DNA from 2 places in the Calidithermus terrae genome. Region 1 is predicted to be linked to the other one. Evidence: riboswitches for the same ligand, from Rfam matches in the RefSeq annotation. Region 1 holds a riboswitch; the other holds the start of a gene.

Region 1 (3,798 bases):
GCTCGCAGCTCACCGCCGTGTTCGTGGACCATGGCCTGCTGCGCCTGAACGAGCGCCACGAGGTCGAGCAGGCCCTGCGGCCCCTGGGCGACGAGAATTTGCGGGTGGTGGACGCCTCCGAGCAGTTCCTGCGGGCGCTGAAGGGGGTTGCCGACCCCGAGGAAAAGCGCAAGATCGTGGGGCGGGAGTTCATCCGGGTCTTCGAGGCCGAAGCCCGCAAGCTCTCGCAGGAGGGCTGCCGCTGGCTGGCGCAGGGCACGCTCTACCCCGACGTCATCGAGTCGGCGGGCGGGGAAGGGGCGGCCAACATCAAGAGCCACCACAACGTGGGGGGGCTGCCCCCGGACCTCAACTTCGAGCTCCTGGAGCCCTTCCGCTACCTCTTCAAGGACGAGGTGCGCGAGCTCGCCCTGCTCCTGGGCCTCCCCGAGCCCATCCGCATGCGCCACCCCTTCCCGGGCCCCGGCCTCTCCATCCGCATCCTGGGCGAGGTCACGCCCGAGAAGCTCGACGTCCTGCGCCGCGCCGACGACATCTTCATCAGCGCCCTGCGCGACTGGAACCTCTACGACAGCGTTTCTCAGGCCCTGGCCGTGCTCACCCCCCTGCAGAGCGTGGGCGTCATCGGCGACGAGCGCAGCTACGGCTACGTGCTGGGCCTGCGGGCGGTGAGCACCGCCGACTTCATGACCGCCGACTGGGCCCGCCTGCCCCTCGACTTCCTCGACGAGGTCGCCCGCAAGATCACCCGCCAAGTCCCCGAGGTCGGGCGCGTGGTCTACGACATAACCTCCAAACCGCCCGCCACCATCGAGTGGGAGTGAGGCGCGGCAGTGCCGGAGGGCACTCCCAAGTCACGAAAGTAACGCCCCAGATGTGACGTTTGACCATTTCCCCACCTAAGGGATGTGGTACAACGGCACCTGGAGGGAAACCTCCTCTCGGAGGCGACGAAGCCTGTCCTGCATTTGGGCGCCTGGGACAGGCCGAGCCAGTGGCGCAACCGGCCGAGAGACAACCACTCCGTACGCATCTTGCCACGCCGTGGGCGTTTCTCGCCGGTCAGGTTCCCAGCCTGGCCCTAGGCGTCGTTTAGGGTGTTCGGAGGCGTTGAACCGTGTTTCCCAACGTGGGCACCAAGGGAACCGGGGAGCCAGTGGTGCAACCGGCCGAACGCAGAAAAAGCGTTCCTGACGGACCTTGGCTTTTCCCACTCATCTTTACCGTTGGCTCTTCGACCTTTCGTCCGCTCTGGGCGGTGGCCGGGCTCGCCGCTGTGGTCCTGGCGGGCTGCGGACAGCCCGTCGCCCAGACCCAGGCCGAGTTCACGGCCGTGCCCGCCCAGCTTCCGGTGAGCGGGGGAGAAGTCTCCTTCTTCTGGCAGGCCGAAGGCGCCGGGGAAGTGACCGTCACGAGCGAGCCCGCCCTGCCGGGCTTTCCCCTCACCACCCGCGACCGCTCCTTCTCGGTGAAGGTGCGGGGCAACCCCACCACCGCCGCCAAGACCTACCGCTTCACCCTCGAGCTCGCCACCCCCCAGGGCCGCGCGGTCAAGACCCAGAGCGTCACGGTCGAGCCCCAGGCCTCCGTGAGCTGCCCGAGCTCGAGCCGGCCCGCCGCCCGCGCCGCGCTCGCCGCGCCCGAGCCGCTCAGGCCCGCCGGGCTGGGCCGCTTCGACCGCCCCTACGCCAGCGGCCGCCTGCTGGTGTTCAGCCAGAGCGACAGCCGCTTGCAGAAGCTGGGCGCTGTGCGCCTGGAGGGCGGCTGGGGCGTGGTGCGGGTGCCGCAGGGCCAGGAGGCCGCCAAGGCCCGCGCCCTCGTCGAGCAGGGCCTGGCCGACTACGCCCAGCCCGAGTACCTCTACGAGGCCGCCCTGGCCGCCGTGCCCCCGGCCAACCGCCAGTACCCCGCCCAGGACGAGCTCTTCGCCCAGATGCGCCTCGAGCAGGCCTGGAAGGGCCTGAGCGCGGGCTGCGAGCGCCCCGTGGTCGCCGTGGCCGACACCGGCTTCTTCACCGACCGCCCCGACCTCGCCCCCAACCTCACCCCCCAGTCGAGCTGGCTGGACGTGGTGGGGGCTAGCCTCGAGGCCCCCCAGCCCCGCCAGGGCGCCGTGGCCCCCCACGGCGGCGACTCCCACGGCACGGCGGTCGCCGGCGTCATCGCCGCGACCACCAACGACGGCTCGATGCTGGCCGGGGTGAGCTACAACCTCGCCCAGGTCCTGCCCATCAAGATCTTCGACGCCCAGGGCCGCACCGGCACGCTCCAGATCGCGCAGGCCCTCGAGTACGCCGCCGGCCGGACCGAGATCGGCGGCCGGGCCTTCACCAACCCCACCCCCGCCCAGGTGGTCAACCTCTCGCTGGCCGGTCAGGCCTTCGACCCCTACCTCGAGAGCGTGCTGGCTAAGGTCAGCGCCCAGGGGCTGGTGGTGGTGGCTGCTAGCGGCAACTCCGGCAGCGCCAGCGTGGGCTACCCGGCCTCCTCGCCCTACGTCCTCGCCGTGGGCGCCACCGACGCGCAGGGCCAGCGCGCCGTGTGGGGCAACGGGTTCGGCTCCAACTACGGCCCCGAGCTCGACTTCGTGGCCCCCGGCACCGCCGTCCCCAGCTACGGCGGCCAGGCCGCCGACGGCGTGGGCAACGCCTACGGCACCTCGATGTCGGCGGCCTTCGTCAGCGCCACCGTCGCGCTGCACCTCTACCAGAACCAGCGCCAGCACGGCACCTTCCACCCCGAAGGCGCGGGCAGCGCCACGCTCGAGGCCGTCCGTTCCTGCCTGCGCAGCGCCGCCCAGCTCTCCGCCCCCTCGCCCGAGACCGGCCACGGCCTGATCGACGTTTCCAAGGTGATTGACCCCGCCAACCCCGCGTGCAACTAGAGGAGGTCCCCATGCCCAAGAGCCTGCTTCAACCCCTCCCCGACGAGATCCTCAGCGGCTACGAAGCCCACCTCTACCTCGCCGACCTCCAGCTCTACGGCCTCATCTACCTGCCGCAGGGCACGCTGGGCCAGCCCCTGCCCTCCACCGCCGACTGGCTCAACCAGGGCGACAGCCCCCTTCTCCCCCTCGCCAGCGTCAACCTCTACCGCTCCGACTCCCCCGCGACGCCCCGGGCCGAGGACATCCTGGCGGTGCTCCCCTCGATGGGCCTGCCCAAGGAGCGGGTGCTCTACCTGCAAGGCGGGCGGCCCCCGGCCGTCCGGGGCGGCAAGCGCCGGAGGGTGGCCCTGCTGTACCCTCACAGCGTGCTGGTGGGCTGGCTCGAGGGCCCCGAAGGCCAGGACTTCCACCAGTACGTGGCCCTCGCCCTGCCCTTCCAGCCCCTCTTCGAGGCCGAGGTCTACCCCCTGGGCCAGCCGCTCAGCCAGGCGAAGTGCCTCGAGCGCCACCCCTTCCTCACGGTCAACCTGCGCCAGGCGCGGGGGTTCTTCGCGCCGATGCCGGAGGGGCCGGGTGGGGTGGACTTGACGTTGTTCTGAGGCGATGGCTGATAGTCAATAGTCGATAGCCGATCGTCGATAGCTAAACGCCAGACGCCGGACGCGGGTCGTACGTCGTACGTCGTACGCAAGACGCAAGACGCCTCGGCCCTCGATCCTCGGCCCTAGACTCTCGACTTTTCACACGCCACGAGCTACGGGCCCTTAGTTATCGGCTATCGACCCTCCGCAAGAACGCCACCGTGGCCTGTACGATGCGCTGCCAGCCCTCGGGTTGGCCGATGTCGGCGGGCTGGTCGCCGGGCTGGGCCCCGTAGGCCCCGAAACCGGCGTGGTTGAGGCCCTCGATCA
Region 2 (3,798 bases), on a different contig from region 1:
GCCGACGGGATGCCGCGCCTGCTCTACAACCGGGCCACGGTGCGGCTCGAGGGGCACAACCACCCCGTGGTGGGCCGCATCTCCATGGACCAGATCACCGTGCGCGTCCCCGGGCCGGTGAGCCTCGAGACCGTCTTCGAGGTGGTCACCCCCGACTTCCACCCCAGCTCGAGCCTGTGGGGCTGGGCCGAGCTCACCGGGACGGTGAGCTACGAGCCGGCGGTGCGGCTGGCGGCGCGGCTGCCCCGGGTCTACCTGCGCGGCGGGGTGGAAGTGGCCCGCGCGGACGCGTGATAGCGTAAAAGGCATGCATCACCCGGATCACTCGCCTTTCGCCCGCGACCCGGGCGCGCCGGAGGGCTCATGAGGGGCGTGAAGCTCTTCCAGGGCTACCTCTGGCACCCCAAAGCGCTCGAGTTCGACCCCAAGCAGGCCCTGCCCGCGCGGCTGGGGGAGGGGCTCGAGGACGGCCCCGTTCACCTGCTCATCGACCCCGTGCGCCCGCCCTTCGCCTTCTTCCAGGACGGCACGCCCAACGCCCAACGCCTAAGGCCGGACGCCAGAAGGGGGATGGGTTTAGGGCCCCGTGCTCCGCGGTTTGTCGAGGGTCCAGGATCGGGGGTCTAGGGCCAAAACGTCTTGCGTCTTGCGTTTTGCGTCTTGCGTTTTGCGTACGGCGTAGGACGTAGGACGCACGACCGGCGTTTTGCGTCTTGCGTTCGGCATTCGGCGTTCGACGTTTGGCGTTCGACGTAGGGCGCAGGACGTACGACCCGTGCCCGCCAACCCTACCCGTGCACCGCCGGCACCCACTCGATGGTCGCGTTGGAGGCGGGCTGGTCGGAAGGGGTGAAGGAGCCCTGCCGGATCGCCTCGATGAGGGGCGGGGGGAAGCCGACGAGGGCCATGTCCTGGGCCACCCACTCGGTGTCGTAGGGGAGCTTCTTGAACTGGACCTTGAGGCCCTGGGGGGTGTCCTCGAGCACCGCCACGTCGGCGCCGGGGGCCCCGCCCAGGCTCAGGCCCACCGAGCCGGGGTCGAAGATCAGGCGGTCGCCCAGCCAGCGCTGGAAGGGCAGGTGGCTGCCCGAGGCCACGATGCAGGAGGCGTCGAAGCGCTCGAACAGCGGCAGCAGGTCGGCGGCGGGGAGCTCGAGGTCGATCTTGACCTCCGGGTCTTCGGGGGTGCCGTGGAAGGCCATGAGCTGTCCCCTGCCCAGCGGCACGCGGTGGCGGTAGCGCAGGCCCTTGAGGAAGGCGATCTCCGGCTCCTCGAGCTGGGCGATGGTCCAGCGCAGGGTGAGGTCGGAGATGCTGCTGCGGGGAGCGCTGGAGAGCACCCGGAAGGCCACGCGCATGTCGCTGCCGCCCCCGATGCAGTGCACGTTGAAGCGCTGGAGCATGCGGATGACCGGCTTGGGGTGGGGGCCGTAGCCCACGATGTCGCCCACCGCGACGATGGCGTCGAGCTGTTGCTTGGACAACCAGCCCAGCGCCGCCGCCAGGGCGGGCAGGTTGGCGTGGATGTCCGAGAGAATTCCGATGCGCATGAATGGCCTCGCTAGGGCCTGGCTGGCGTTGGGGGGTCCGGCCGAAATTAAGGCACGGTCGGCCAGGCTGGGTGCCTCACCGACCGAAAAACCTCGAACAGGCTGCCAACGCCCAGGGCAGCGGTGCGGGTTTGCTCGACTCGGCCGGTTGCGCCACTGGCTCGGCCTGTCCCAGGCGCCCAAGTGCAGGACAGGCTTCCTCGCCTCCGAGGCGGAAAGGCGAACCCTTCCAGCTCGCACCTTAGCTCGAGGAAGCCCTGGAAGCTGTGATTAATGCCCCTCGAAGGCAAGTCCCCCCGCTGCTCGCGGGGGGACCCTGGGTCAGAAGGCCGTTCAGAGCCCGGCCTTGCTCAGGCTCTTCCAGAAGGTGCCGGTGATGCCCGAGAACATGGGGTTGTAATTCTCGGCGATGCCGCGCAGCTTGTCGCTGTGCACGATGAAGACCTGCCCGGCAGGCACCAGGATGGAGGGCGCGAGGTCGTAGGCGCGCTGCCCGACCTGGCTGTACAGCGCCGCGCGCTTGGCCCGGTCGGTGGTGGCGCGGGCCTGCTCGAGCAGGCGGTCCATCTGGGCGTCCTTCAGGCCCATCAGGGGGCTGTAGTAGCCGTCCGAGGCGTAGAAGGTGTAGAGGAAGTTGTCGGGGTCGGCGTAGTCGGGGGCCCAGCTCACGAGGATCATGGCCTCCTTGCCCTCCTGGGAGTCCTTGAGGAAGTCCGACCAGGTCTTGGGCTCGAGCTCGACCTTGAACTTGGGGTTGAGCTTCTCGATGTTGGTCTTGAGGATCTCCATGGCCGTCTGCGAGGCCGCCGAGCCCGCGCGGTAGCGGGCCTTGAGCACGAAGCCGCGGCTCCAGAGCTGCCCGCCGAAGGCCTTCTTGAAGGCCGCCTCGGCCTGCTTGGGGTCGTAGGTGTACTTCCTGAGCTTGGCGTCGTAGCCGAAGTAGGTGTCGGGCATCGCCATGGTGCGCTGGAGGCCCTTGCCCAGCTGGACCTCCTTGATGTAGCGGTCGTAGTCGAAGGAGTAGGCGAAGGCCTTGCGCACGTTGACGTCGGAGAAGAAGTTGGCGGGGATGCCCTTGCCGTCGAGCTTGCCCGAGCCCAGCACGCCGGGGTCCTTGATGTTCTGGTTCATCGCGATGACCGCGGCCGAGACGTTGGGCAGCCCGTCGATGACCTTGAGGCCGGCCACGCCCTTGAGCTGCTCGAGCACCGGCCGCGGCCCGGTCTCGACGACGTCGGCGTCGCCCTTCTTCAGCGCCTCGAGGCGGGTGGCCTGCTCCTTGACGATCTGGACGATCACGTTCTGCAGCTTGGGCTTGCCGCCCCAGTAGCCGTCGAAGGCCTGCAGCACGGTGGTGTTGGCGTCGCGCCGCACCAGGCGGTAGGCGCCGGTGCCGCTGGGCTTCTGTGAGAGCGCCGACTCGGTGAGCTCGCGGTCAACCCAGTCCTTCCAGGTGGCCTCGGTGCCGTCCCACTCGCCGATGGAGACGGCGTGCTTCTTGTCCACGACCGAGTTGCCGGCGAAGGCCAGCTTGACCAGGAGCGCGGGGTCGGCCTTGGGCAGCTTGAGCACCAGCTGACCGTTGGCGTTGCAGCTCACGGCCGCGGCGATCTTGGCCCAGGTGATGCTCGGGTCGTCCTTGGCGTTGGACGCGGTGCCCAGCAGGCTCTCGGAAAGGAACCAGTTGCCCGAGCTGTGGTTGTTGGTCACCAGGTTGCGGCGCAGGCTGTACTCCGCGTCGGCGCAGGTGAACTCGTTGCCCGAGTGGAACTTCACGCCCCGGCGCAGGGTGAAGGTGTAGGTGCGGCCGTCGCTCGAGGCGCTCCAGGACGTCGCCAGCAGCGGCTGGAGCTCGGCCACGCTCTTGCCCTTATAAGTCAGCAGGGTCTCGTAGACGTTCTCGACGACCTGCCCCGAGGAGGTGTCGTAGGTCTCGCCCGGGTCGAGCGTGGGGATGTCCGCCGACTGCTGGATGAGCAGGGTGTTGGCCGGCACGGCCGCCAGCCCCAAGCCGCTCAACAGCACGCCTACAGCCAACAAGCGGGTAGTTTGCGTTCTCAACCTCATCTCCTCCTGTGCCACAAGCGAACGCTCTCCCTCGGGAGTGCGAAGCGCACTATCGCACGAAATCAGGCCGGCTCAATCGGGCGAAGGTGTGGTTTTAAGGCCATTACGGTCGAATGAGCCCCCTCAGCCGTCAGGAGGATGCGCTAGCCCAAAGCGCCCCCGAGCAGGGCGCTCGAGGGCG

What was found. Region 1 has a riboswitch for cyclic di-GMP ahead of Mterra_RS13855 (S8 family peptidase). Riboswitches for the same ligand answer to the same signal wherever they lie in the genome.
Region 2: it holds a riboswitch for cyclic di-GMP, as region 1 does, so the genes downstream of both, Mterra_RS19130 (metallophosphoesterase family protein) here and Mterra_RS13855 (S8 family peptidase) in region 1, are expected to answer to the same signal.

The regions. Positions count from the first base shown of each region.
Region 1 is NZ_QXDL01000126.1:7,375-11,172, reverse strand. Features, by position in the region: gene guaA (glutamine-hydrolyzing GMP synthase) at 1-824, shown strand, start outside; cyclic di-GMP riboswitch class II at 935-1,018, shown strand; cyclic di-GMP riboswitch class II at 1,095-1,180, shown strand; gene Mterra_RS13855 (S8 family peptidase) at 1,259-2,884, shown strand; gene Mterra_RS13850 (hypothetical protein) at 2,896-3,486, shown strand; gene Mterra_RS13845 (alpha/beta hydrolase) at 3,656-3,798, opposite strand, start outside.
Region 2 is NZ_QXDL01000275.1:207-4,004, reverse strand. Features, by position in the region: partial or broken gene alr (alanine racemase) at 1-294, shown strand, start outside; gene Mterra_RS19135 (DUF3208 family protein) at 364-627, shown strand; gene Mterra_RS19130 (metallophosphoesterase family protein) at 789-1,550, opposite strand; cyclic di-GMP riboswitch class II at 1,684-1,767, opposite strand; gene Mterra_RS19125 (ABC transporter substrate-binding protein) at 1,884-3,590, opposite strand.